One region of the Psychromonas sp. MME1 genome, then DNA from elsewhere that is predicted to be linked to it. Evidence: riboswitches for the same ligand, from Rfam matches in the RefSeq annotation. Region 1 holds a riboswitch; the other holds the start of a gene.
What was found. A riboswitch is a leader RNA that binds a small molecule or an ion and turns the genes downstream of it on or off. The one in region 1 is predicted to bind cyclic di-GMP.

Region 1 (15,266 bases):
GTATCGAACGTGACGGCAAAAATGTCGCCTGTGAATCCTGCCATGGTGAAAAACCACATGAAGTCCGTGAGATTGATAATCATACCGCTAAGGTTGCTTGTACCTCTTGTCATATCCCTGAAATGGCGCGCGGTCCTTATCTCACTAAGTTGAGTTGGGATTGGTCTACGGCAACGAAGATGAAAGATGGTAAACCCTATACGGAAGAGAAGGTATTTGATGGGGTGGAAGCACATAGTTATATGAGTAAAAAGGGTACATTCACTTGGGGACGTAATGTGACGCCTGAATACCGTTGGTATAAAGGTGAATTAATCCAGAAAACCCTACAAACGGTGATTGATCCTAGCAGTGCACCAATTGATATTAATCCACCGACGGGGAATTACAACGATCCCGATGCACGTATTTGGCCCTTTAAAGTACACCGTGGTAAGCAACCCTATGACACCGAGTTTAATCGCATTTTGCCGATCAAATTATATGGTAAGAAGGGCACTGGGGCACTATGGACTGAGTATGACTGGGAGAAAGCATTAACCGCAGGTGCTCAATTAAACGAAGTTGAATTTAGTGGGCACTTTGATTTTATTGAAACCAATGGATTCTGGCCTATTAAACATATGGTTGCACCTGCAGAAGAGGCGGTTGATTGCCATTCCTGTCATTCTCGTGATAGTCGTTTAGCGGGATTAAATGATTTTTACTTAATTGGTCGAGATAGTAATTTCTGGGTGGAGTTATTTGCTTTGTTCGCTGTTATTGGCGGCCTACTGGGGGTAATTGGACATGGCGCTTTACGTTATCTAGCGGCTATTAGAAGAAAAAAAATGTCAGTGAAGCAAGAGCAAGGAGAAGGTTATGAGTAATCTGTCTGGCAGTAAAATTGTGGTGCTTTTTAAGCGTTTTGAGCGATTTTGGCACTGGGCGCAAGCATTGATGATTGTGTTGTTATTGCTCTCAGGATTGGAAATGCATGGATTGTTTGTTTTATTTGGTTTTGGAACGGCGGTTGAGACACATAACCTCATTGGTTTTGTCTGGACGGGGCTCGTTGTCTTGATCTACACCTGGATTTTGACCACGGGTGAGTGGCAGCAATATTTTCCCACCTTAAAAGGGGTGGAAGGGACATTGCGTTTTTATCTATATGGTGTGTTTAAGGGAGAAAAACATCCGCATCATATAACGCCAGAAGATAAATTTAATCCGTTACAGCGTCTAGGTTACATTGCGATTTTATTCGCTCTGCTGCCGTTACAGGTTATTAGTGGCTTTGCTTTCTACTTTTTTCCCGATTTACGGGCGGCAGGCGTCATAGAACATGTCGATTTAATTGCTATTTTACACACCTTTAATGCCTATGCCTTGCTTAGTTTTGTAGTCATTCATCTTTATATGATCACCTTTGGAGAGAAGTTATCAACGCATATTAAGGCCATGATCACCGGTAAAGAAAAAATCGAAGAATAATCATTTTTAATTAAGCTGAGGAGATAGATATGAAGAAATTAATAATGTTAACACTTGGGCTAATGTTAACTTTTAATGTGTTTGCAGATGCAGCGAAGGGGCAAAAATATTACTTGAAGTACTTGCGTCCCCATTTTGCTATCAATGGGCAGGAGTTTGCTAGTCAGCACTTAAAGGTTGAGTGGAAACGATTGTTTAAGAATGATGCCAAACGTTTTATTAAGGAATATACAAAGAAATTCCCTGATTCTGCCGAGTTTTTAAATGGTGATACATTTCAGAAAATAGCGCCAGATTTAGCTGATTTTGCCGAGAAGTATGCCGCAGACAGTGGGGAGCTTGCTAGTTGTAACTAAAACGGAATTAGTTAGTTCTACAAATGCATGATGGAAAACTAATAGGTAGTTTCCTTCTATTTTTAATAAGACAGGGATGACACATTATGAATAAAAAATTATCGCTAATCGCCGCCTCCTTATTCATTGCCTTTTCAACAACAGTTCAGGCTGATCAGGCGCAGGATATTGCAGACTTAAAAGAACAAGTGCGTGAATTACAAAAAAAAGTAGGTGGAAATAACCTTAAGCTAAGTGCTGATTATCGCGTTACGATGGACAGTATTGATTATAAGATGGCCGATGGCTCTAAACTACATAATCATGACCTTTTAGCTAATCGCTTAGAGATTGGTATGGGGTATCAGCCCTTTGATAACCTTGTTTTTAAAGGGTTACTCTCATATAACAAAGCATTTGGGCAAACAGGGCTTAATAGTGACCCCTACGATCCGGGAATGGGCGATTTTGATTGGGTTACTAACGAAAACTTAGATGATAATAGCCTTAAGGTGAAGGAGGTATATATGTTATATCTCGGTGATTCATTTTTAGGTAATGATCAAATACCTTGGACGGCGAGTATTGGTCGTCGCCCATCCACGAACGGCTTTCTTGCTAACATTCGAGAAGGTTATGACAGTGCAAAATCGCCACTTGGACATTCTATTAATGTCGAATTTGATGGCCTAAGTTTAAGTGCAAAACTTGAGAAAATAACGGGTGTTGCTGGTATGGATGCTAAAATCTGTGCTGGTCGAGGCTTGAGTGCGACGAGTACGCCACGATTTTCTGTCTCTGGACATGATTATACTGATACGGGAGCGACGGATAATATAGACATGATTGGCTTTATTATTACTCCCTATAATGATGGTCAATATGATATTAAAGCGCAATACTATTACGCCACCAATATGCTTGATATGGGCTACGATTATTCTAATCCTATGGCGCCTCAACCAACAGGCTTTGAGCAATTAGGTGATCTGCAAAATTTCACTTTATCTGTGCAAGTGAATGGTGTCGGTGAATTTATTAATGACTTTTTGGATGATACGGTTTTATTTGCATCGGTATCAGCCTCTCAGACATTACCCGATGGTGGTACATCCGCAGGTGGGAACTACGGAATGTTAGGGTCACAGGAGGATGAAAAAGGCTATTCCTATTGGCTTGGTGCAACAATACCTGGTTTTTTAGCTGATGATAGATTCGGTTTTGAATTCAATCACGGCTCTAAATATTGGCGTTCATTTACCTATGGCGAAGATACGTTAATTGGCTCTAAAATAGCAGCACGCGGTGATGCCTATGAAGCTTATTATAATTTGCCTATTATTGGTGAAACGCTCTATTTACAATTCCGTTATACCTATATTGATTATAAGTACTCCGGTAGTAATGGATTCTTTGGTAACAGTGGTGCTCCAATGACGATGCAAGAGGCGAATATGATGGGAATGGGAGGAATGGTGGCTGATACGGCACAAGATTTCCGCGCGATGATCCGTTACAACTATTAACCTATCTGCATCAGTTAAATCAAGTCGCATGATAATAAGTCAATATTACCTGCGGCTTTTCACTTTTTAATAGCGATTAAATTGCAATGCAAACTTCATCAGATGCGGACTTACCCGCTTGGTTATATGCACTAACTTGATAGCAATATGTCTGCCCAGTGAACGCCGTTTTGTCGTCATAGCGGTCGCTATCTTGAGGAAGGAAGATTGCTTGGTCATAGGCATCTTCTCCTGCTAGGCGGCGTTCGACGATATAGCCTGATTCATTATCTGAATTATCATACCACGAGATAACAAGTTGAAGTTTTTCACCAAGCGGTTGGTCAATTATTTGATCACTGGAGTCCGATTCGGATGATACACAGGAAAAGAGCAGTAAAGATAAGATCATTAATAATAAGTGCTTACATGATAGGGGTGAATTATGCATTTTGTCTCCTACAAAAAATGATAATTCAGTCATCCTATAACATTGTTAAGTATAAAAAAGTAGAGGTATGATGGGTCTATCATTGCCTCGGTAACCCCGCTGCCATGGAGCTTACTCTACAGGCCGGTGGTTTTGCGTCTTAAGGTTTCCCTCAATTTGCTATTTTCTAGCGAACAATATTAGTGAAAACTGAGTTGAAATTTGTGAATTTGTTTTAATTTCTATTTACGCGATGATTTTATGTCGTTTTTTTGTACAATACAAGTTCGCTTTTGATTGTTTCATGATGTTTTCTGTTCACATTGATTTTTTTTAAATATAACGTGTTGTTTTTTAGTTTAAATATGTACTGTATAAATTATATTTTAATGGTCACTCGAAAATGAAATGAGTGACGCGTTGGGTTAATTATTAGCTAGAGGGTAATAGAATGGTAATGTAGTTGCGCGAATTTCATTATCAGGTGACAATAATCACTGTTTAAATGGATTAACTACTTTTAAGGATAAATTTATGAATAATACATTTCGCTTTAGCGTTTTAGCGCTCTCTTCTCCACTATTATTCACCCCATTAGCCGTACAAGCTGACACCATAGCAGGCCTTTATGCCGGTGCGCAGATTTGGAATATGGAATCTTCAGGTTCATTTGGTGAAGATGGCACAATGCAATCGTTTAATCTGGATGATAAGACCAAAGGGAGTTTCTGGGTCGCTTTAGAGCATCCTATTCCAGTAATACCTAATATTAAAATTCGCTATAACCAACTCGATGTAAAGGGGTATAGTGATGTTAACAATTTGGAATTTGGTGATTATACCTTCACCGGACATGCCTCTGTGGATGCAAAATTGGATCATTTCGATTTTATTCTCTATTACGAAATCTTAGATAACGATATTGTCTCCCTTGATCTGGGGCTTAATGCTAAATATGGTGATTTTAAGGTAAAACTTGATGGTACAGTAGAAGATAATCAGGGCAATAGCCTGTCACAGAGCGCAGAAGAGTCCTACAATGGGGTTATTCCGTTAGGTTATGTGGCAGCTGAAATTGGCTTACCCTTTACTGGATTAGGCGTTTATGGTGAAGTAAACTGGATTGGCTACGATGATCATCATGTGCATGATATTCAAGGTGGTATTTTCTGGAATATGATTGAAACACTTGCGATAGATGCGACGGTGCAATTTGGCTACCGCGATATTAAATTTGATATTGAAGATCTTAGTGGCATCTATGCAGATGCTGAGTTTAAAGGTGCCTACGCAGGTTTACAGTTACATTTCTAATGCAATAGTCGTTAAGTGGTAAAGAGAGGCATCAACCATTTGATGCCTGTTTATTATCTAACCGACACTATTTATTTCTTGTTCGTTTAAATAGCGCCATTCTCCTGGTTTCAGTTCGGCATCTAACTGAATATCGCCAATTTGTTCTCTATGTAATGCAGTCACATGGTTGCCGATCGCTGCAAACATGCGTTTCACTTGATGATATTTCCCTTCACTAATGGTTAGTAGCACCTCTAGATCCGATTCAATTATTACTTTTGCTGGCAAGCAGGGGTGGGGTTCGCTCTTGAGCTGTATACCTTGTGTAAACAGTGTGCAGGAATGGTCATCGATCGGCTGCTCAATCGTAACGCGATAACGCTTGGCACACTTTTTACGAGGACTGGTAATGAGGTGTGACCACTGCCCATCATCGGTGATTAGTGTCAAACCGGTTGTATCGGCATCTAAACGCCCTGCGATACAGAGTTGTTCTGCATGGTCGACATCGATCAAGTTTAAGATACTTGGTAGATGTTCATCGACGGTAGAGCAGATAAAACCCTGCGGTTTATTGAGCATAATGTAACGGTTGCCCCGTAAGGTAATGGCCTTGTTATCAAGTGTAATGAGTTCGCCATCTTGTACTTTGTAGGCGCTATTACGTAATGTTTGTTGGCCATTATTCACTCGCCCTTGCAAAATCATTTTTTTAGCTTGGCTTCTGGTAAGTGTCGTAGACTGGCATATATATTTATCTAATCGCATCGAATCGTTTCTTATTTTTGAGTGAGCTGTTGAATGGCATTTTTTAATGCGCGTTGCGCTTCTTTTTTGCCTGTATATTGATTTTTATCGCAGACTTCATGCCAACTGTTATTTTGCAGTATTTTTTGTATAGCGAGTGACTGCTGCTTTTTATCTAAACGGTGTAAATTGCTGTTTAGCAGTAATTGTTGCAATTGATATTCAACGGTTTCAAAAGGGCGGTTACCAGCAATATAACTGATTAATTGAGTAGTGTCTTGTGGCTGATTATTTAATTCCGCTAATAGTGCCGATACTAACTCAGGGTCAAGACGTTGTAGGTGACGACTTAATTGTAGCGGCAGTTGTAATTGGAAGTTTTCCTGAATGGTTCGGTGTAATTTTTTTCCCTGATTTGAAAGCGGGTAATTAACAATCAGTGAATGTGCACCGCTGCTGCTATCTTGTGTTGTTCCTACTCGTAAGGTAGTGAAACCAAGTTGTTGCCAAAAGGATAAAAGATAAGCCGTTGCCGCAAAACTGGCTCCAAGATGGTCGAAGTGGTTATCCAAGGCCCAAGTTGTTAACGATTTTACAAATAACTTACCCACTCCTTGTCGTTGGCATGTGGGATGAATGGCAATCCGTTGTATTCTGGCAAAGTGTTGCTGCGCTGCTCCTTGATGGCCGGAATGGAAAGTCAAGGATTGGGCAATCAGGTTGCCTTGAACTCTGCGTGTTCCTTGCCATACCTGTTCTGCTAAAAGCGGTGAAAATCCGCCTTCTGAATTAACTAATGCGACACCGAGAATTTGCTGGTTTTGTTTAAAGAGGAAAATGTGCATGGCATTGTCATTAAGCATCATTGCGAGGTCTGAAGGTTTGGTTTGATAATGTGCATTAATTAAAAGCGAAAAAATAGTGGTTAATTGATTTTTATCGGCAATTAACTCTGCTGCTGTTACGCGATAAAACTGTACCGGTTGCGCTTCATCATATTGCTGCGGAGTCGTTGCATCATCGCTTAAACAGAGATTATTTAGAGTGAAATGTTCAAGGGGATCATTTTCAGACCAACGAATCGGCGTTTTCAGATGACATTTTCGCCACTGCGGTGCGATTTCCGTTAAACGTTTTTGAAAGCGTAATGCAAACCCGCGTCCTGAACCTTCGTAGCCATGTAATGTGCTAGCGAATACAATGCGAGCGTAGTGGCAAACAAAGCTTTCTAACATTGGGATAGGGATCGCGGCGGCTTCATCGATAATCAAAAGATCGCAATTTGGTCTGTTTTCTAGCAGTGCATCCGGGGCGATAAATTGGATAGATTGGTTACCGTTAATAATAGCATATTGATGCGCTTCCTTGCCCAGTAATAAACTTGCATGTTTAAAAAGGGTAAATGTGGCGCGTTTACTCGGTGCACAAACTAAAATCTTCTTTATCCCATTACGGAGTAGTGTTGCCGCAGCAATTCCAAGCGCAGCTGATTTTCCTCTTCCTCTATTTGCCGTTAAAACCAGTGGACGGCGTCGATGTCCCGTCACCGTTTTAACAATAGCCCTTACTGCGTATTCTTGTTCCCTTGTGTTAATCGAAAAAGAAGAAGTGGCAGGAGAGAAGGTATTATTAATTTGAGCAATAGGTGCATTTTCTGCAATTGTGATGAAATTATATTGCTGTAGTTGCTTATCAATAAAATGATAAAAGTAATCACTGTCATCGATAGTGAGTGGGCTAAGTAATATCAATAATCCCCCTCCACGTAAGGTGCCTTCCGCAGCTGCAAAAGCATTGGCATCAAATTCAGCAATAGCATTAATAAAGAGAAGGGGGGTTTCTTGGCCTAATATTGTTTGGTAAGGCGTTGTTGTGACCCCTGTCGGTGCATCACCAATCCAAAAATAGGGCTGCGGAAGATCTTCTATTAATACGCTACATTGTTGAAAACACCAGCTGGTTGTTCCACGTAAGCGTAATATTTGCCGATGGTTGCTGGCCTGCGCCTGTAGTTGAAGATGATCGATAAGTGAAATTAACGCGTGCACAGGAGATCCTATTTATTGATTCGAGTGGAAAGTATAGCATTGTAGCAAGCGCAAACTACTGAGAAAAAGCGCCTTAAGGATAAAATGTAATGGCATAAGATCCGAAAAAGATCTTTACGATAATTTTTCTATTTCAAGTTAAGAAAAACTTGCATTGCTTCACATTTACTGTATTATGCACCGCACTTACCGATATGGTAGGTGGGCAATAAGCCCATAACCATTTTATTAGGTTATCGAAAATGACTCCCGATTGGGGAGCGACTAGTTTGAATAAGCACTTGAGATCTATCTTAGATAGTTCGTCAGGTGTTTGTTTGTATGTTGTATTTTTAACTATTGGAGTTTTGGTCCATGCAGAACCAAAGAATCCGTATCCGCCTTAAAGCTTTTGATCATAAATTGATCGATCAATCAACGGCGGAGATCGTTGAAACTGCAAAGCGCACAGGTGCTCAGGTACGTGGTCCTATTCCACTACCAACTCGTAAAGAGCGTTTCACAGTATTGATTTCACCGCATGTAAACAAAGATGCACGTGACCAATATGAGATCCGCACTCACAAGCGCTTGATTGATATCGTAGAACCAACTGAAAAGACTGTTGACGCACTAATGAAGCTAGATCTAGCTGCTGGCGTTGATGTTCAAATCAGCTTGGGTTAGATAAGGAGTTACAACAATGACAATCGGTCTAGTAGGTCGTAAAGTTGGAATGACTCGCATCTTCACTGAAGATGGTGTTTCTATCCCAGTTACAGTTCTTGAATGTACACCAAATCGCGTTACTCAAGTTAAAACACTTGATACTGATGGCTACCAAGCTATTCAAGTAACAGCTGGCACTAAGAAAGCTAGCCGTGTAAACAAACCAGAAGCTGGTCACTTTGCGAAAGCAGGTGTAGAAGCTGGTCGTGGTCTGTGGGAGTTTACTCTTGCTGATAACGAAGGTGCAGATATCAAAGTTGGCGCTGAGCTAAGTGTTGAGCTTTTCAACGAAAATACGAAAGTAGATGTTACAGGTCAGTCTAAAGGTAAAGGTTTCCAAGGCGGTGTTAAACGCTGGAACTTTAACACACAAGATATGACACACGGTAATTCACTATCACATCGTTCTAATGGTTCGATTGGTATGTGTCAAACACCGGGTCGTGTTTTTAAAGGCAAAAAAATGTCTGGCCACATGGGTGCTGAGCGTGTTACGACTCAGAATCTTGAAGTTGTTCGCGTAGACGTTGAACGCAACTTACTGCTCATTAAAGGTGCAGTACCAGGTGCGAAAAACGGCAATGTGTTCATTAAACCTGCTGTTAAAGCATAACCAAGGATTTAGTAATGGAATTGGTATTGAAAGATGCACAAAGTGCACTTGAAGTTTCTGACGCTACCTTTGGACGTGAATTCAACGAGGCCCTAGTTCATCAGGTGGTCGTTGCATATGCAGCTGGTGCTCGTCAAGGTACTCGTGCTCAGAAAACCCGTAGTGATGTTCGTGGTGGTGGTAAAAAGCCATGGCGTCAAAAAGGGACTGGCCGAGCTCGTTCAGGTACAATCCGTAGCCCAATCTGGGTTGGCGGTGGTGTTACTTTTGCTGCGCGTCCTCAGGATCACAGCCAAAAAGTAAACAAAAAAATGTACCGTGGCGCAGTGAGAAGCATTCTGTCTGAATTAGTTCGTCAGGATCGTCTAATCGTTGTAGAAAACTTCACAGTTGAAGCTCCAAAAACAAAAGAGCTGAAAGCGAAGTTAAAAGAACTGGATCTTAAAGATGTTCTAATCATTACCGAAGAATTAGATGAAAATCTATTCTTAGCAGCACGTAACCTTTACAAAGTAGATGTTCGTGATGTGCAAGGTATTGATCCAGCAAGTCTAATCGCATTTGATAAAGTTTTAGTAACTGCAGATGCAGTGAAAAAGATTGAGGAGAGCCTAGCATGATCAGTGAAGCACGTTTACTGCAAGTTATTCTAGCCCCGCATATCTCTGAAAAGGGAACTTTATCTGCTGAAAACCATAACACTATGGTATTCAAAGTTGCAGGTACTGCGACTAAAGCAGAAATCAAAGCGGCAGTTCAAAAACTGTTTGAAGTTGAAGTTACTGGTGTTCGCACACTAAACGTGAAGGGTAAAACCAAGCGTACTGGTCAACGTATGGGTCGCCGTAGCGACTGGAAAAAAGCATACGTTAGTCTAGCTGAAGGTGCAGACATCGATTTCGCTGGCGCTGAGTAGAGGAATTATAGATGGCTATTGTAAAATGTAAGCCTACGTCTCCAGGTCGTCGCCACGTTGTCAAAGTGGTAAACAAAGACCTGCACAAAGGTAAGCCATACGCACCACTTTTAGAGTCTTTATCTAAATCAGGTGGTCGTAATAATGGTGGTCGTATTACGGTTCGTCATATCGGTGGTGGTCATAAACAACACTATCGTTTAGTCGATTTTAAACGTAATAAAGACGGTATCCCAGCAAAAGTAGAGCGTTTAGAATACGATCCAAATCGTAGTGCTAATATTGCGCTAGTACTTTATGCTGATGGCGAACGTCGCTACATCTTAGCCCCAAAAGGCTTAGTTGCTGGTGATGTAATCCAATCTGGTGAAGATGCATCAATCAAAGTAGGTAACTGCTTACCGATGCGTAACATTCCAGTAGGTACAACAGTACACGCTGTAGAAATGAAACCTGCTAAAGGTGCACAAATTGCACGTTCAGCTGGTGCATACAGCCAAATTATAGCTCGTGATGGTGCTTACGTTACACTACGTTTACGTAGTGGTGAAATGCGTAAAATCCCTGCTGAGTGTCGTGCAACAATCGGTGAAGTTGGTAATGCAGAACATATGCTACGCCAATTAGGTAAAGCTGGTGCTACGCGTTGGCGTGGTGTTCGTCCTACCGTTCGTGGTGTTGTAATGAACCCAGTAGATCACCCACATGGTGGTGGTGAAGGTAGAACATCGGGTGGTCGTCATCCTGTTTCTCCTTGGGGTATGCCAACTAAAGGCTACAAAACTCGTAAGAACAAGAGTACTGATCAGTACATTGTTCGTCGTCGCAACAAGAAATAAGCAGAGGTATCGCCATGCCACGTTCTCTCAAGAAGGGTCCATTCATTGACCTACACTTGCTGAAGAAGGTAGAGAAAGCGATGGAAAACGGTGAGAAAAAGCCAATTAAGACTTGGTCTCGTCGTTCAATGATCATTCCAGATATGATTGGTCTGACCATCGCTGTCCATAACGGGCGTCAACACGTGCCAGTATTTGTAACTGATGAAATGGTCGGTCACAAACTGGGTGAATTTGCACCAACTCGTACTTACCGTGGCCATGTCGCGGATAAGAAAGCGAAGAAATAGAGGTATTTATGGAAGCTTTAGCTAAACATTTATTTGCTCGTTCTTCAGCTCAGAAAGCGCGTTTGGTAGCAGATCAAGTACGTGGTCTATCAGTAGAAAAAGCACTAGAACTTTTATCATACAGCCCTAAGAAAGCTGCAGTATTGATTAAAAAAGTTGTAGATTCTGCAACCGCAAACGCTGAGCATAATGAAGGCGCAGACATTGATGAGCTATACATCACAAAAATTTGTGTTGATGAAGGCCCAACAATGAAACGCATCATGCCTCGTGCGAAAGGCCGTGCCGATCGTATAATGAAGCGTTCTTGCCACATCACAGTAGTGGTATCAGACAGGGGTTAAACAATGGGACAGAAAGTTCATCCTAACGGTATTCGCCTAGGTATCACTAAGCCATTTAGCTCTACCTGGTATGCCGGCACAAAAGATTTTGCAGATAACTTATATAGTGATTTTCAAATTCGTAAATTCTTAACTGAAAAGCTAAAAAATGCTTCTTTGTCTAAGATTACAATTGAGCGCCCAGCGAAAAGTGTTCGTGTGACTATTCACACTGCACGTCCAGGTGTTGTAATTGGTAAGAAAGGCGAAGATGTTGAAAAACTACGCTCAGCAATTGCTAAAATGGCAGGTGTTCCAGCGCAGATCAATATTTCAGAAGTTCGTAAACCTGAACTTGATGCAAAACTAGTAGCAGACTCAGTCTCTTCTCAGTTAGAGCGTCGTGTAATGTTCCGTCGTGCTATGAAGCGTGCGGTACAAAATGCTATGCGTCTTGGCGCAAAAGGCATTAAAGTTCAAGTAAGTGGTCGTTTAGGTGGTGCAGAAATCGCACGTGCTGAGTGGTATCGTGAAGGTCGTGTACCTCTACATACTCTTCGCGCAGATATCGATTACTCTACTTCAGAAGCGTTGACTGTTTACGGTATCATCGGTGTTAAGGTTTGGATCTTTAAAGGTGAAGTTCTAGGTGGTTTATTGCCACAAGAAACAGAACAACAGCCATCTAAACCAAAGCGCAAAAGCCGCGGTAAGTAGGAGATACGCTAATGATGCAACCAAAACGTATGAAGTTCCGTAAAATGCACAAAGGCCGTAACCGCGGTCTTTCGAAAGGTGCGGAAGTAAGCTTTGGCGAATTTGGATTAAAAGCTGTCGGTCGTGGTCGAATTACTGCTCGTCAAATCGAAGCAGCACGTCGTGCAATGACTCGTCATGTTAAACGTCAAGGTAAAATCTGGATCCGCGTGTTTCCTGATAAACCGATTACTGGCAAACCGTTAGAAGTTCGTCAAGGTAAAGGTAAAGGTAACGTGGAATATTGGGTTGCTCAAACTCAACCAGGTAAAGTTCTTTATGAAATGGAAGGTGTTCCAGAATCATTGGCTCGTGAAGCATTTGCTCTAGCAGCTGCTAAACTGCCTGTGGCAACAACTTTCGTAACTCGTAAGGTGATGTAATGAAAGCTAACGAACTAAAAGAAAAAAGTGTTGAAGAGCTTAATGCTGAACTTCTTAACTTATTACGTACTCAATTTGAATTACGTATGCAGTTAAACACTGGTCAGTTAGAAAAGCCGCACTCAATCAAAGAAGTGCGTCGTAACATCGCCCGTGTTAAGACAGTATTAAATCAGAAGGCAGGTGCGTAATGAGCGAATCTACAACTCGTACTCTTCAAGCGAAAGTAATCAGTGCAAAGATGGATAAATCTATCGTTGTTGCTATCGAACGTAAAGTGAAGCACCCGTTATACGGAAAATTCATTAAACGCACGACTAAGTTACATGCGCATGATGAAACAAATCAATGTGGTGAAGGTGACGTTGTTTTAATCAGCGAATGCCGTCCACTATCTAAGACTAAGTCTTGGACATTGGTAGAAATCGTAAGCAAAGCTTAATTTTAAGCCTCGTTTACACGTGTATAAACGGCGTCCTTTTCGGATGCCGTTTTTTTAGACTATCTTTCTTTGAAAGTTGGTGGTATGATGCCGCTCCCTGAATAAAGGGAACACAACTCCTTAGAGAGTATTTAATAGTAAAATAGCGGAGCACTGTAATGATCCAAATGCAAAGTGTGCTGGATGTCGCCGATAATTCAGGCGCCCGACGCGTAATGTGTATTAAGGTCCTTGGTGGCTCGCATCGCCGTTATGCAGCAATCGGTGACATCATCAAAGTATCTGTGAAGGAAGCAATTCCTCGCGGTAAAGTTAAAAAAGGTGATGTTCATTCAGCTGTGGTTGTGCGTACCAGAAAAGGTGTACGTCGTCCCGATGGTTCTGTAATTCGTTTTGACCGCAATGCTGCGGTTATGCTGAATGCAAATAACCAACCTATCGGTACACGTATCTTTGGCCCTGTAACTCGTGAACTTCGTAATGACAATTTTATGAAGATTGTTTCACTGGCGCCGGAAGTACTGTAAGGAACCGATATGGCAGCAAAAATTAAACGTGACGATGAAGTAATTGTTATTACCGGTAAAGATAAAGGTAAAACTGGAAAAATTTCTAAAGTTTTAACTAACGGTAAAGTAATTATTGAAGGTGTAAATACGGTCAAGAAACACCAAAAGCCAAACCCGCAAGCGGGTGTAACTGGTGGTATTATTGAACAAGAAGCACCGATACAAATATCAAATGTTGCGATCCTTAACCCTACAACGGGTAAAGCGGATCGTGTTGGATTTAGAGATGAAGACGGAAAGAAAGTACGTTTTTTCAAATCTAATAATGAACTTGTGAAGTAACTGGAGTTTACGATGGCGAAACTGCATGATTTCTATAAAGACAACGTGGTGTCTGATTTGCAAAAGCAATTCGGCTATACGTCTGTCATGCAAGTCCCTCGAATAGAGAAAATCACCCTTAATATGGGTGTTGGTGAAGCACTGGCTGATAAAAAAGTGCTTGAGAATGCTGCTGTTGATATGGCTGCTATCTCAGGTCAAAAGCCTGTTATCACTAAAGCGCGCCGCTCTGTGGCTGGCTTCAAAATTCGTGAAGGCTACCCGATTGGTTGTAAAGTCACTCTACGTGGTGTTCGTATGTGGGAATTTTTTGAGCGTTTGGTAACAATCGCTATTCCTCGTGTACGAGATTTCCGTGGCCTAAATGCTAAGTCATTTGATGGTCGTGGTAACTACAGTATGGGTGTACGTGAGCAAATCATTTTCCCTGAAATCGATTACGATAAAGTTGATAAAGTACGTGGTTTAGATATCACAATTACAACATCAGCTAAGACTGACGAAGAAGGGCGTGCATTGCTGACTGCCTTTAACTTCCCATTCCGTAAGTAAGGTGTAGGTTATGGCTAAACAATCAATGAAAGCGCGTGAAGTAAAACGTGCGAAGCTAGTTTGTAAATTCGCAGAAAAACGTGCGGCTTTAAAAGCTACTATTAGTAATGTAAACACATCTGACGAAGATCGTTGGAGTGCAGTGTTACAGCTTCAAACGCTACCTCGTGATTCAAGTCCAGTACGTAAACGTAATCGTTGTAACGTAACTGGTCGTCCACATGGTTATCTTCGTAAATTTGGCATGAGCCGTATTAAGGTTCGTGAGCATATGATGCGCGGAGAAATCCCTGGCTTGAAAAAAGCTAGCTGGTAATCAATTAAATCACGGAGTAAATAGTTATGAGCATGCAAGATCCTATTTCGGATATGCTTACGCGTATTCGTAACGGTCAAGCAGCAAACAAAGTATCTGTAAAGATGCCTTCTTCTAAACAAAAAGTTGCTATTGCAGCTGTGTTAAAAGCTGAAGGTTATATTACTGATTACGTTGTTGCTGGTGACACAAAGCCTGAATTAGAAGTTACGTTAAAATACTTCGAAGGCAAAAAAGTTATCGATACTTTAAAACGAGTTAGCCGTCCAGGTCTACGTATCTATAAAGGTGCGAACGATCTTCCTAAGGTTATGGCTGGTTTAGGTATCGCGATTGTTTCAACTTCTCAAGGTGTTATGACTGACCGTGCAGCGCGTAAAGCGTGTATCGGTGGTGAAATCATCTGTTACGTATCTTAAGGAGTAATCTATGTCTCGTATAGC
Region 2 (15,266 bases), 280 kb from region 1:
TCGAACTACTTACGTATTTAATATGGGTGACTTTATCGCGATAACGCCCTGGCGCAATCCAGCCGACTCGCATCCCTGGCGCAATCGTTTTAGAAAAAGAGGAGCAAAGCATAACCCGTCCATCTTCATCAAAGGATTTAATGGTGCGAGGACGAGGATATTGAAAAGATAAATCACCATAAATATCATCTTCAATAATGGCAATGTCATAGCTTTGTGCGAGCTGATAAAGACGTTTTTTATGCGCCTCAGACATAATATAGCCCATCGGATTATTGCACGTAGGTGTCAGCAAAATAGCTTTAATAGGCCATTGATCTAAGGCGAGTTCTAAGGCTTCTAAACTAAGTCCCGTTTCAGGATGGGTGGGAATTTCCAACGCCTTTAAATTCGATGCTTTAATGGCTTGCATCGAGCCATAAAAACTTGGTGATTCAATGGCAACAATGTCGCCGGGTTGAGTCGCCGCACGTAAACAGACCGATAATGCTTCTTGGCAACCAGAGGTCACCACAATATCATCGGGATGCAATAAACATCCAGACCCAGCCGCAAGCGAGGTTAATTGCTCTCGTAACTCCAATGAACCGCGAAGATCTCCATAGGGTAAGCTGATCTGCCCACTATGGCGGGTTAAATCAGACAACTTTTTCAATAATGGTTGCAACGAAGCAGCGGTCATATTAGGCATCGCATGCTGCAACTCGACCGTACCAGCAATATTTTGACTCAACAGTAGCCCTAACACCTCTTCCCACTGTGATATATCGAGGGGTCGTTGTGGTGGTCGTGACGTTTCAGGTAAATTATAAGTCGGCGCTTGGGAAGTCACAAAATACCCAGACTTCGGTCGAGCCTCCACCAGCCCTTCCATCTCAACTTGCCGATACGCTTCCTGTACCGTTGAAATGCTTACCCCATGGTCACTTGACAATTGACGAACAGAAGGTAAACGCTCACCAACTTGAAATAATCCTTGCTCAATATGCATACGTAAATGATCAGCTAACTGCTCATACAGTTTCATAAAGCACTCCCTCACCTTTATCTGTAACGAATAATAAACAATACAGACAAAAATTACCCATACAGATTAAATATAAAATGACAATACAGCTAATTTATGTGCATTTTGTATTGTTTATTTAACTTTTTCTGAGTCTGTATTGTTTTTAAGGGGAGATTAAAATGGTTTCACAGTAGCGAGTATAAGTGGCAAAGGATGCAATAGGAGATCAACATGGAAAATAATTTGTTAATGGCATTGCTTATATTTAGCTTTGTTATGTCAGTAACACCAGGACCCAACAACATAATGCTGTTGAGCTCTGGCGCACAGTTTGGCTATAAACGGACCTTGCCACATATTGCAGGTATCATTATTGGTGTCGCACTACTGCTCACAACCTTATTACTTGGGTTCGGGGCTGTTTTTCAATTTTATCCACCACTCTATCAAATATTACAAATAGTAGGGTCTCTCTATCTGTTATGGTTATCGTGGAAAATCGCCACTGCACCGACCAACACAGAGCTAGTTAACACCAACAATAATATTTCGCAGCCAATGAATATGCTATCTGCTATCACATTTCAATTTGTTAATCCAAAAGCTTGGGCAATGGGTATCGCAAGCGTGACTACCTTTACACTCGCAGGAGAGCACTATTTTAGGTCAGGATTATGGATCCTCGCTTGCTTTGCCATAATGGGGTTTATTGCCATTAGCATTTGGGCTGCACTCGGTCAGGCGATAGGACAATATTTAACAACGCAATCGCGAAAGAAAAAGTTTAATTATTTAATGGGGATATTAACTGCTGCAACGATACTGCTGATTATTAGCGATTAGTGCCCCCAACTCAGGATAAGCAAAGCGGCGTAGCTATTGCGGCGCAGGAATACACGGAAATAGTGATGCTATATCGATTTGCTTATCCTGAGTTGAAGTTAACTATTTTCTTCGTTATGGTATGGATATTTCACGTGGCCATAGCGAATAATTAAAATAGATAGCGCAAGAACGAAGCACCGCACCAACCAGTGCCAACAACCTCGCAGTGTCTAAATTTTTCATATCAAGAATGATGTAACGTGCAATTGCTACGATCGCAATATATAAAGGCATACGTACAGGTAATTTCCCTGATTTTAGGTATATGCCGACCATAGCGAAGACTTCAAGGTAGATAAAAAGCAGTAGAAGATCCGCCAGCGTTACCTGCATTGCCAAAAACATAGAAGTGATTTCAAAACACATAGCGACTATCGTTGCGATAGCAATAACGGTTAAGCCAATATATTCTGCCACCAGCAAAAATTTATAACTTGAACTTTTTAACTTGCCCACTCATTTATCCCTAAATTACTCTGACCAAAAGAGCTTTGACCAACAAAATTTGCCTCAAAAACATAACTTAGCATAGAAATTTCAAAATAACCTAGATCTATTAATTTAAAAAGTTAATAGAAAATAGACATAACACTTTTGCTGTCACTGGTGCACAGATTGTATGCCCTTAGGTAACGCGAGATTGCAATATACCAGCAAACATCATAGAATAATTTTACACAACACCGCACCACAGAATATAAAGCCAATGTAATCATATATAGCAATTCTGTTCTTAAATAAGAATCAATAACCCTATGTTCATAACAACTAGCTCACCACTGCATAAATCGATTATTCCATCTCCGATGCTACGTTGTTCATTAGCCGCTATTTTTGCGCTATCGGTACTAGCCGCCATCTTATTATTTTTATTACAGCAGACAAAGAATACTCTCCAAGATGTGAGCAACAGTATGGCTAATGACGCTTTATGGCATATTGATGAAATGGCAACGAATACTCACGCTACCTTGGATCATTTGTCCGAATACTCGGATTGTAGTTGTTCCGAGGTCAAAGAACAACTCGAAAATCAGCTCATTACAGGCATTTACTTACACTCCATACACCTATTTAAAAATAACACCATTTACTGCTCTTCTGTATATCGTGCCATTGGTTTTCCTGTTGCAGGTAAAGAATATTATAGCAATGGCGAAATGCTGCTACTTACAAGCAAGAAACTGAATAACAACATTCCCCTTTTAGTACACCGACGTGATATTGAACAGACAGGTATCCTCAGTTTGATAGATGGGCGCTATTTACGTCTTGCTCTTAGTGTTCAAGAAGAGAAGGGATTTATCGCTTTACAAGTGGGTGAAACATGGATGACCGAAACAGATCAAACAGCAGATGGGCCCCTGCCTAAACTTACATTTGTCAGCAAAATAAAATCACAACAATTCCCCATTACAATCATAGCCGGTTTTCATGATGAAATTTTATGGCAACAATTGTGGGAAAATAATGGCGTATTATTAGTAATTGTTATCCTTCTGCTTCTGCTGCTATCCGTAGTGATTGTCCGCGCTCTTAAGCAACCTTATTCCGTCCAAAGAACATTAAAAAAAGCGCACCTCAACCAAGAATTTATCCCTTACCTGCAATCTATTGTAGACTCGCAAGGCAAACTCTGTGGCGCAGAAGCATTAATGCGTTGGCAAACTACTCCAACACAACTTGTTAGCCCTATAGCATTCATTCCCGCGATGGAAGAAACTGGATTAATAGTCCCCATAACCTCATCTATCATTCGTCAGTTAGCTGATACCTTAGAGCCACAACAGTTACTATTACCCGATAATTTTTACATTAGTGTCAATATCAGTAAGTCGCACTTTAAAAATCTCTCATTATTGGAAGATTGCCGTTACTTCATCGATAAGCTATCAATAAAAAAAGTGAAGATCTGTTTAGAGATCACGGAACGCGAGCTCATCGAGCAAACAGAACTTAGTGATTACTTACTGCAAAAGTTAGCTGAAATGGAAGTAAAAATAGCCATTGATGATTTTGGAACAGGGCATGCTTCCTTTGATTACCTGCAGCGTTTTAGAGTAGACATACTAAAAATAGACCGAGGTTTTATCACTAATATCGGTGCAAATTCATTCTCAGAGCACCTCATCGAGACCATGATTGAACTCAGTCATAAACTCAATTTGTTCACTATCGCAGAGGGAGTTGAAACTATCGAACAATCTCAATATTTAGAAAAACATGGCGTTAATTTTCAACAAGGTTTTCTTTTTGCCAAACCTATATCGATGAACGAATTTATACAAATTAATGGCAAGAACAAAAAATCATAGTACTTGCCATAATGCCCTTAACATTCATATATTTATTTCTTAATCACCGGCTGATTCTGCTGCAAAATATCTTCATCATTAACAAAACGTAACGCTAAACAATCACTCTCTTTGCTAATGATCATCGAAGAATCAACTCGCAAGCAACTACCTGCATACTTACCCGCAGCGGTGAAGGTACAAACCTGTACATAGTAACCATCCACCAAGGGTAATGGAAATAGCGCTTGGTAGATATGATCCTGCGCGGCGAATTGCCCCCCCGTTGCTTCGATAATATCTTGATCCTGATCGATCAATTGAATATTCGCACCACATCGCCCAACAATAGGTTTACTGACATAACCACTCTCTTGCAACGCCTCATTTAGCTGAAAATCGGCATTGAGCAGCAAAGGATGATTTGGGAACAATGACCAGAGCACAGGAAGAATCGCTTTATTACTGGGAATGAGTGTCCAAAGTGGTTCAAAAATCATGATATTTTTATGCAATAAAACATCGGCAAGTCTCGGTGCCTGCCCCTTTTTCGATGCTGGCTGATAATTTTCAGGCACGACAGCATCGGACTCACATTCTAAACGAATTTGATCCAGTGCGGTTTCCCACGACCACGTTTTCCACACCCACTGTAGTACTTCACCTTGCGCATCAACAATGTTACCTGATTCACCCCACGTTAATGCGTTAATACCAGCAATCATTCGACTCTCAATGCCTGCCGCTTCTAATGTTTGCTGAATAAATAGGGCATGGTATTTCTCTTCGGGATCATGATCATGAAGAATATGTACTAGCCCTTTCGCCTGACTTTTTCGCCATGCTTGCACAAGTTGGTTAAAAAGATCTTTACCCGCATCTTCCCCCTCATGGACGCCATAATGACGCGCCCATTTACCCTGAATTTTAGCCCCCTCCATATAACAGGATGCCGAATCACAGTTATATTCATACACCTTTAATCCCTGCGTTGTCATCGCGAAATCAAAACGACTCGTGATCAATTGGTTAAGACGGTTATCCCAGGATTGGCGGATCTTCGGCAAGAGTGCCCTTGGTAAATTAAATTTATCTAATAACGCTTCATTATCAAGCACATAATCCGTTGCATGCATAAATAAGCCATGCAACTCATTGGTCGCTCGACGCAAGGTATCCTGCGCTGTTTTCGATAAAACGTAGTAACGATACTGGTCTGCAACGGCTGCACTTAATTTATGGCCATGCAGGGCGTGAACATAAGCTGCTTCATCTTCATTCGCCACATTTAACCACGACTTTTGAGGCTCTAACAGGGGTTTTGCATAATGGCTAGATAATGAAAATAGCTGCTTGTTAGTTTCCACACTCGCTTCTGCATAGCGATCATCATCAGTTTGTATCATCCAACCTAAAATCAAGGCATCATTAAAAGAACAAGCAACCCAATATTCACCCTCCTCCGTGATCGTCGCGATTAGCTCGCGACTAAAATCGCGCCCATCAGGCCAAATTGTATGGTCAAGATTTTGTTCTGCAATACGAATTTTATCGGCAAACACTTCCGTCACAATGGCAACGTGGCCAGTCTGCTCAAACTCCCCGCCTTGCTCCCAAATCAATAAACTTCCCGGTTGCGGATGACGTTTACTACCGTTAGCAAAAGCTTGTAAGGGTAAACGTGTATTGGAAGCAATATCGCGCACAGAACGTAAATTAAAAATATCATAGGCCATCGGCACATCATCAAAAAGATAGCCATGATTGAGATACATCCAGCGTCGTGCAAATTCCACGCATTGCCATTTATAGCCCATGTAAATACCATCAACATAATTGCGAAAGGCGCTACGTTTTGGGTATTCGCTATCACTGGCGCTATCGTAATCACTAGAATATGCAGCAACGCCACCGGGTGCATAACCAAGCAGAGTACCAAAGGGACGAGAAGTGGCTATGTGGGTCAAAGCGATATCCTTTTATTAGAGTGAGAAGATAACTAATATATGCGACTAATTTATTATTAGCAATGCCGTCATTTATCTAGAACCAAAATAAAAACTAGGTATATATGAAAGGGTTTCTAAAGGGGGGAGCTGTGGTCGATATATTCGTGAACAAGATAAAATGGGACGTTAAAAAAGATAGTCGTAGAATAAAAAATCGGCAACAAGCACTGGCTTGTTCCCGATTATAGCTAAAGCCTTTAATCTAACTTATTGAATTGTTACACCAGCAAAACCGAATCCACTATAACTGCCGAATGTACCAACTGGATGAATGTTGATATCAACAATACCTTCGAACTCAATATCCACTTTCATGTAATGCCAAGTATAACCAGAAGGCACTTCAACTAATTCACTTTCACCATTAATGATAATTTCAATAAAGGCAGCATCATTACTCCAAACACCCGCATTAAAATAGACCGAAGCAATATTTACCTGTTGCGAACCACTTGCCAATTTAATTTCAACGCCATTACTCTCTTTCCATGACATACTTTGATAGCCCGAATTAATCTCATTGCCGCCATTAACAAATGTGTACTTGCCATCGCGATATTTGCTTTTACCGTAGAATGATAAATTCTGCAGTACGGCGTTAGAAATATCTTCATTACCATTTATCCCATTGGCGCTATAAAAGCTTGCATCCGTTGTGTCGATAACAGACCCAAATTTTGTTTCTGTTGCAACAAGTGCCGCATAATTTACCACAGGCGCCATATTTGCATTATCAAAAACAATACCAGCAAACATAACAGCACTGTAACCTGAACGATCCGAATCTGTTGTTATATGCACAGGAACTGTACCATCAAAAACAATGTCCACTGCAAAGAAATGCCAGCTATACCCCTTAGGTAACGTAACAACTTGAGTTTTATCACCCGCAGTTACAACGACACTAGATTGTTGATCATCCCAAGCTCCAGCCTGCATATACAAGCGTGCAGTTTGTTCATTACCTGTACCATGTAAAACAAATGAAAGGCTATTACTACTGTCAAACTTCATACTGGTATAACCATTCTCAAGTTCAACCCCCTCATTTTGGAAGCTAAAATAGTCTTTATCTGCAGAACTAATTTTACCTGAATTTATTACAAAGTTGCTGCCTTCAAGTGTCTCTTGAGTGTACTCTTGATTATGGGTGACATTACTTTTAAATGAATAAAGCGTTTTTCTACCTATTTCAATAGCAACAGGTTTAGAAATAGTTTCATGCGATATAACAACACTGCCAGTAAAATCAGGCTTATCGCCAGGGAGCGTTTCACCTGGATCGGGAACAACAGGCACCTGTGCGCACACTTCTTCGGAATTGTTTTTTCCTGCTTGGTTAAATGCCGTTATCCGATAACAATATGTCTCTTCACTAATAACATCTAAATCATTATATTGCGTAGTATTGGCAGCTAACACTGCGATATTTTGGAAAAAGTCATCATTAACAATGCGCTTTTCAACAAAAAATCCTTCTTCATTTGTTGAATTATCATTCCATGCTATCTGCAAACTAGCAGATAATGCAACGGGACTCATAATGAATAACAATATTACAATTAGGCGGGTATAAATTAAATTAACTAGTTGATTCATTTTTGCCTCCACAAAAGTGATCAATCAGCGTTTATTCATAATTTGTAAATTAGGAGGAATGATAAGAACTATTATCGCCTCGGTAACTCCGCTGCCATAGACTGATAGTCAACAGGCCGGTGGTTTTGCGTATTAAGGTTTCCCTTAACTTGCCTTTTTCTAGCTACAATATTTAAACAACTGAATATTAAAAAATAGGATTGGTTAAATTTCATACAAATTAAAACAGAAAAACGAACAGATTAAAAGCGTTAATTTAGTAATTAATCACTCAAAAAAAGCAAAATAGGACCTACTTTTAGAGGGATCAAACGTAAGCATCAACTAACATTACACACCTAGGCTTGTGACTTTTTATTCAGATCAAGTATAAAAATCAGCGTCTTATATTTTCATCACCGCTACCTCCCCAACCTCTCCATCAAGCTGAAATAGAGCAACAACAAGATAAAAACAAATACCAAATAACAAGATCTACCTCACACACTAACCCACAATTAAATTTACTTTTTTATGATTTTTAGTCTACGCACTTAGATGAACAGAGAAATATCACAGCAAAACCAACAAAAAAATGTGCTGTATAGTGGTGGTATTGCAATCAGTAAACAAACTTTCAACGAATAAATAAGAAAATTAATGGATAAATTTATTTATATTGTGACACTCTTATCTACAATAATTTATCTTTCCTCATCTAAATTATCTACACTAAGAGTTAGAGTTAATGCTTAAATTTGTTGTCGTACTTACATAAACGGACTGATAACCTTGCGCATTAATAAGGCTTCCCCTATCCTTTTACAAGACAAATAAAAATAGCTGTTCAGACAACAATAGCATATGTTTTTTAATTTATTACAAGCATTGACCTCCGCTGAATCACAACTAATAATTACGGAGAGTAAATGAAAAGATGCATACGATATTATTTAGAACTCATTTTTGCTGTACTGGCTTTGAGCGTAAGCCTTTGTTCTTATGCCTGTAAACCTATTATCACCCCCACCTTTGCCAATATTAGTAAAGATATTTTAATCAGAGACCTACTTGTTTTATCTTTATCGAAAGTGATCGAAGCTGAGAATATTTGCGTAAAACCCTATATAGAAAACCTTTCCGATGCACGTAAAAGTAAACATGTTATGCAAGGTTTGATTGATGTGACATGGGCAAGTGCCTCCGCTGTTGAAGAAGATAATTTACAGGCTATTCGCATTCCTATCTTCCGTGGTTTGCAGGGGCTGCGCATTTTTATTATCCGAGAAAATGAGCAAACACTATTTGATGCAATCACAACGCTAGATCACTTGCGTCAATATCAAGCAGGACAGGGTACTTTTTGGGGGGATACAAAGGTATTAAAAGGCGCGAATATTCCCGTCATAACCACTCCCATATCAGAAAATTTACTCTCTATGCTTGCTAAAAAGCGGTTTGATTACTTTCCCTTAGCTATTCATGAGCCATGGGTCGCTCTGAGTGCACATCCTGAGCTACCACTCGTGGTTGAAAACTCAATTATACTTTCCTACCCTTCTGCCTTTTATTTTTATGTGAGTAAAGATAACCAGACCCTCGCATCGAATATCCTCAACGGAATGAAAATAGCGATTGCAGACGGCTCTTACGATCAATTGTTATTTAGCTCTGACTTATTGAAAGAAGCGTTTCTGCGCGGTAATTTAACTCAGCGAAAAGTATTTTCAGTACAAAATTCTAATTTTCACCACAAAATTCCAAAAGAAAATAGGGTATATTGGTTATCTGCAGATGAATTAATCACAATGATGTCTAAAAACAGATGAGAGCCAAAACAAGAGCTGATAATACCAACCTCATAATATTATGGTCATAGTTTGTTGAGGATAAATACCGAAAAACAAGGCGCATGATTGAGTACTAGCAGGCTATTACAATTGAATGCAACGCTGTTACCTATTATTTTAACCAACAAGATAGATCAGATACTTATGCGGATTAGTATTATCTCCCTACAGAGCGATGAAAAGGCTATTAATTAAAAAATAGCAGGCAATATAATAAAAAGTATTGATGTATACCCATGATACTTCAAGAGGGGTATATAAGTGTTGCGGCGCCCATAAAATTGCTAACAAGCTACAAATTTATTCGCTCACACAGAGAGGACAGGATATGGACAGGAATAATTTTATTACTTAGGAGTGTTTGAGACAATAACTGACTAATAAATGCGTTGTAACTTATTGATAACCCTAGAAACAACAAAGCCCCGACAATTGTCGAGGCTTTATCTAAATGTGGCAGGGGTGGAGAGATTCGAACTCCCAACATTCGGATTTGGAATCCGACGTTCTGCCATTGGAACTACACCCCTGCAGACGACGCAAATAATACCTAAGCTAATTTCAAAGTAAAGTGCTTTTTATGCAAACTCGGTTAACTGCCTAGAAAACAAGCAAAGCAAGCTGCATTTCTATTTTTTACCAAGGTTTAACGAAGAAAATCTTGCACCTTCTGCTGGTCGGGAACCGAGCCCGAGTGCACCAGTTTACCATCCACGGAAACCGCTGGTGTACTCATCACCCCAGCCGCCATAATCGCTTGTAAGTCCGTCACTTTGGATAACGCGATATCAATATCTAACTGCTTCGCGGTTTGTTGAATCAACTCTGCTGTTGTGACGCAATTTTTACAACCAGATCCATATACATTAATCGTTTTCATTTTATCTCCCTGTTTATTCTAAAAGTTAACTGCATTAAATAACCAACCAATCAAACTCAAAGCGACCAGTAAATAGGCCGCAATCATTATTAATAATCGCGTGGTCATCACCTGTTTGAGCATCATGAATTCAGGCAAACTAACGGCAACAGCGCTCATACAAAAAGCGAGCGTTGTTCCCAATGGCACGCCTTTTAATAATAAGCTTTCAATAATGGGGACTATAGCAGTGGCATTAACATACATCGGAATAGCGAGCAAAGTGGCAACTGGAACAGACCACCACTGCCTCGCCCCTAGATGCTCACTAAACCATGTTGCAGGTATAGCACCATGAATCACCGCACCAATAGCAACCCCAAGTAGGACCCATTTCCAAACTCTACTAAAGATGGTTAACATCTCTTGTTTGGCAAATTGATGGCGTTCGAATAAGGTCATTTTATTCTGTTCATATGCAATATCAGGCATATCATCCTGACGTTTATATTGCTGAGCAAGAAACGCTACTAACATGCGTTCCCCTTTGATTAAATCAATGAGAAAACCAGCTGAAATGCCAAGTAATAAACCGATGCTGATATAAATAAGGGTAAATTTAAGACCAAGCAGAGATCCCAACATCACCACCACCACTTCGTTGATCAAAGGGGAGGTTAGTAAAAAGGCGATGGTGACACCAAGCGGAATACGTGCGGAGACAAAGCCCATAAATAAGGGAATCGAACTACAGGAACAAAAAGGGGTAACCGATCCAAAAATTGAACCGAGAATATAGCCTAAGAACCTATTTTTACCCTGTAAATAGTAACGGACTTTTTCAGGGTTAAGCGTGGCTCTCACTACGGCAATAAGGTAAATCAGCACAACCAATAGCACTAAAATTTTACTAGTGTCTTCAATAAAGAAGTGAACGGCTCCTGTCAATCGACTATCGGGCACCAGATTAAATAATGAATAAGTTAGCCAATCGGCAAGGTAAGTGAACCAAGCTAGCATGAATGCTCTCCGCTGAATGTATCTCTAATTATAGACACGAACAGGGAGGTAAAAAGATGCAAATTTTTTAAATTATTTTCTGGGTATAAAGGCGATAACCCCCTGTTGATCAAATTCCACCTTACAGGATATGATCATCTGCTCACGCAATTTCTTTCGCGCCCGCTGTATTCGTGATTTGCTTGCGCTCAACGACAACCCTTTATGCTGTGCATATTCTGATTGTGAAAGCCCCTGTATATCACAGAGCTCGATGGCCTCTTTGTCACTTTCATCTAATTCACACAAAACGCGGATCAAACAGTGTTGTAAATTCACAATCGGCTGCTGCTCTGGTTGCACACTGACTTCTGCATTGATATTCATTTCTAACTTCGCTTTGCGATGTGCATCAATGAGCGTATTTTTAGTGATAGTAAAAAGCCAACTTTTAGCGTGCGCTAATGTACAAAAACGCGCTTTATTTTGTAGGGCTTTAATAAACACATCTTGCAGAAGGTCTTGAGCCAACTCGCAATCACCTGTTTTTTTTACTAACCAATTTTTTAATGCCTGCTCATTTGCATTCCAAGCGACCATTAAACAGTCCAAAATATCAACCTTATACCAAATAACCACTTAATAAACATACTGTTCAGCTTGCGCGAGTATTGATGTCATCCACATTTTAGCATCGTTAATATTATTGAAGAATTGATAGGCTTCCCCCGCCTGATTATACAAATCACTCAGATGACGCTGACCTAGCGCAGGAGCAGTACAATCAGTTAAAATTAAAGCCGTTGCGATACGCCCGTTTTGTTTGTCATATTTAACGTATTCAACCAGTAACTCAGCGGCCTCTGGCGTATGGATCGGATCTCCGTTTAAGGTAACGATCACCCCCCATTTTTCATGGGTTCGCAACCGCTGTACTACATTCGCATTGCTAAGAGAAAGGATCATCGCTTCTTTATTCCAAGGGCCACACCCCTCAATCATTAATATATTATTTACTAATTCAAAGTGTAATGTCCCATGGTCTGTTTTCATCATTGAACTCCGTTGTGGGCTACTTTAAAAAAACATAATGTGTTTCTATATTCGCTCATTTATCACGACGAATAAATCGTTAATGATAAGATCTTTGTTATCCCCCTCAAAAATAAAAACAGCTATCGCGATCACCCATATGAACAGCGCAATAAATGATGCAATGAAGGCAATATTGACCTCAATATAGTGCTTGCCGTAACCTTTCTCCCACCTTAGTATAGGCAATTTAATTCGTTAATTTTAAACCACTTTACGTATAATGCTTTTATCAGCACAATAAATGCCATGATAAAAAATAATCGATTGTTTTTTAAAGGATAATAAACAATGAGTAACCTGCAACCAGCTATCAAACCAGTTAACCCTAATTTTTCATCTGGCCCATGCGCTAAACGCCCCGGTTATGATATTAAGCAGTTAGATATTGCGACGTTAGGCCGTTCGCACCGTTCCGCTCTTGGCAAAAATGCGTTACAAAAAGTGATCGACGATACCGCTAAGCTATTAGCGCTACCTAAAGATTACCGCGTTGGTATTGTCCCCGCTTCTGATACGGGCGCGATGGAGATGATCATGTGGTCGATGCTCGGTGAGCGCCCTGTTGATGTCTGTTATTGGGAGTCATTCGGACAAGGTTGGTTTGCCGATATTACTAAGCAACTTAAGTTACAAAACGTCAATGAGATAAAAGCAGATTACGGGCAACTACCCGATCTATCGCAAGTGAATTCCGATCACGATGTTGTCTTCACTTGGAATGGCACAACCTCTGGCGTCAAGGTTGAAAATGGCGATTTCATTCGCGACGATCGTCAAGGATTAACTATTTGTGATGCGACTTCGGCGGTATTTGCGATGCCAATGCCTTGGGAAAAATTAGATGTCACCACATTCAGCTGGCAGAAAGTATTAGGTGGTGAAGGTGGTCATGGCATGATCATTTTAAGTCCACGCGCAGTGGCTCGTTTAGAAAGTTATACTCCGAGCTGGCCGCTACCTAAAATTTTCCGATTAACTGCAGCTGGAAAATTGCTAGAGGGAATTTTTAAGGGTGAAACAATTAATACCCCTTCTATGCTCTGTGTGGCAGACTATCAAGATGCATTAGATTGGATCTCGGATATCGGTGGTGTACAAGCGAGCATCGAAAAGTCGCAACAAAATCTCGCCATCTTAGAGACCTTTGTCTCAGAAAATGATTGGATTCACTTTTTAGCTGAGAATGCACAGATTCGCTCTAACACCAGTGTATGTCTATCTCTCGACTTAGATGATCAACAAATTAAACAATTCATAACATTACTTGCCGATAATCAAGTTGCCTATGACATTGGTGCCTACAAAGATGCGCCAAGTGGATTACGTATCTGGTGCGGCAGTACCGTACAAGCAAGCGACTTAAAAGCCCTATTACCTTGGTTAAGCTGGGCATATCAAGTAGTTTGTAAATAAACATAAAGCGCAAAGCGTTGGAGAAAACAATGAGCGAAAATAATTTTGATTTTGACTATATCTGTATTGGCGGTGGCAGCGGCGGGATTGCATCGGCAAACCGTGCAGCCAGATATGGGCAAAAAGTCGCAATCATCGAGGCCAACGCATTGGGCGGCACCTGTGTCAATGTCGGCTGTGTCCCTAAAAAGGTGATGTGGCATGGTGCGCAAATTGCCGAAGCGATTAACCTATACGCACCAGATTATGGTTTCGACGTGAACCTAAAAGCATTTAATTGGGCAAAACTGATAGAGAGTCGCCAAGCCTATATTGGTCGTATCCATGAATCCTATGACCGCGTATTAGGTAATAACAAGGTGGAAGTGATCAAAGGCTTTGCCACCTTTATTGATAAAAATACGATTGCAGTTGGTGATAAACAATACCGCGCCAAACATATCACCATTGCCACGGGCGGTCGCCCAATTATCCCCAATATTGCAGGGGCTGAATATGGCATCGACTCGAATGGCTTTTTTGATCTGAAAATACAACCTAAACGCGTGGCCGTAGTCGGTGCTGGTTATATCGCCGTTGAGATTGCAGGCGTCTTACATGCTTTGGGTACGCAAACTCACCTTTTCGTGCGTAAAGAATCACCTCTCCGCAGTTTCGACCCGATGATCATTGAAACGCTCGTTGAAGTGATGGAAAAAGAGGGCTTGAGCTTACACACCCACTCTATCCCCAAAGAAATCGTTAAAGAAAGCGATGGTAGTTTAACCCTACACCTTGAAAATGGAAAAAGTTGCAATGTTGACACCCTGATTTGGGCAATCGGGCGTAGCCCCGCCACAGATACCATTAATCTTAGCGCTGCAGGTGTCGCAACCAATGACGCTGGCTATATTAAAGTTGATGCCTACCAAGAGACAAATATACCGGGCATCTATTGTGTTGGCGATATTATGGAAGGAGGGGTAGAACTGACTCCCGTAGCCGTTAAAGCGGGTCGCCAGTTATCTGAGCGCCTATTTAATAATAAAGTGGATGCCAAAATGGACTATAGCCTTATTCCTACGGTGGTATTTAGTCACCCACCAATTGGCACTATTGGGTTAACGGAACAACAAGCTATTGCACAATATGGCGAAGCCAATGTTAAGGTTTATCAGTCGGCTTTTACCGCGATGTATAGTGCAGTGACACAACACCGCCAGCCATGCAAAATGAAATTGGTCTGTGCGGGCGCAGAAGAGACCGTCGTTGGTCTGCACGGTATCGGTTTTAGTG

Region 2: it holds a riboswitch for cyclic di-GMP, as region 1 does, so the genes downstream of both, AB2N10_RS11140 (fibronectin type III domain-containing protein) here and AB2N10_RS12505 (fibronectin type III domain-containing protein) in region 1, are expected to answer to the same signal.

What each region holds. Positions count from the first base shown of each region.
Region 1 covers NZ_CP160906.1:2,710,084-2,725,349, reverse strand. The annotation lists gene AB2N10_RS12525 (tetrathionate reductase family octaheme c-type cytochrome) at 1-869, shown strand, start outside; gene AB2N10_RS12520 (cytochrome b/b6 domain-containing protein) at 862-1,473, shown strand; gene AB2N10_RS12515 (hypothetical protein) at 1,503-1,829, shown strand; gene AB2N10_RS12510 (DUF3373 family protein) at 1,916-3,334, shown strand; gene AB2N10_RS12505 (fibronectin type III domain-containing protein) at 3,411-3,764, opposite strand; cyclic di-GMP riboswitch class I at 3,851-3,935, opposite strand; gene AB2N10_RS12500 (TIGR04219 family outer membrane beta-barrel protein) at 4,278-5,057, shown strand; gene AB2N10_RS12495 (pseudouridine synthase) at 5,115-5,807, opposite strand; gene AB2N10_RS12490 (GNAT family N-acetyltransferase) at 5,819-7,834, opposite strand; gene rpsJ (30S ribosomal protein S10) at 8,189-8,500, shown strand; gene rplC (50S ribosomal protein L3) at 8,517-9,155, shown strand; gene rplD (50S ribosomal protein L4) at 9,170-9,775, shown strand; gene rplW (50S ribosomal protein L23) at 9,772-10,071, shown strand; gene rplB (50S ribosomal protein L2) at 10,083-10,910, shown strand; gene rpsS (30S ribosomal protein S19) at 10,925-11,200, shown strand; gene rplV (50S ribosomal protein L22) at 11,209-11,544, shown strand; gene rpsC (30S ribosomal protein S3) at 11,548-12,240, shown strand; gene rplP (50S ribosomal protein L16) at 12,252-12,662, shown strand; gene rpmC (50S ribosomal protein L29) at 12,662-12,853, shown strand; gene rpsQ (30S ribosomal protein S17) at 12,853-13,104, shown strand; gene rplN (50S ribosomal protein L14) at 13,263-13,631, shown strand; gene rplX (50S ribosomal protein L24) at 13,641-13,955, shown strand; gene rplE (50S ribosomal protein L5) at 13,968-14,507, shown strand; gene rpsN (30S ribosomal protein S14) at 14,518-14,823, shown strand; gene rpsH (30S ribosomal protein S8) at 14,850-15,242, shown strand; gene rplF (50S ribosomal protein L6) at 15,253-15,266, shown strand, end outside.
Region 2 covers NZ_CP160906.1:2,425,088-2,440,353, forward strand. The annotation lists gene AB2N10_RS11115 (PLP-dependent aminotransferase family protein) at 1-1,027, opposite strand, end outside; gene AB2N10_RS11120 (LysE family translocator) at 1,241-1,852, shown strand; partial or broken gene AB2N10_RS11125 (phosphate-starvation-inducible protein PsiE) at 1,951-2,350, opposite strand; gene AB2N10_RS11130 (EAL domain-containing protein) at 2,650-4,209, shown strand; gene gss (bifunctional glutathionylspermidine amidase/synthase) at 4,242-6,155, opposite strand; gene AB2N10_RS11140 (fibronectin type III domain-containing protein) at 6,405-7,796, opposite strand; cyclic di-GMP riboswitch class I at 7,875-7,960, opposite strand; gene AB2N10_RS11145 (diguanylate cyclase) at 8,705-9,604, shown strand; tRNA gene AB2N10_RS11150 (tRNA-Trp) at 10,080-10,155, opposite strand; gene AB2N10_RS11155 (thioredoxin family protein) at 10,272-10,505, opposite strand; gene AB2N10_RS11160 (permease) at 10,524-11,504, opposite strand; gene AB2N10_RS11165 (sigma-70 family RNA polymerase sigma factor) at 11,577-12,095, opposite strand; gene AB2N10_RS11170 (hypothetical protein) at 12,123-12,539, opposite strand; gene AB2N10_RS11175 (phosphoserine transaminase) at 12,876-13,991, shown strand; gene gorA (glutathione-disulfide reductase) at 14,021-15,266, shown strand, end outside.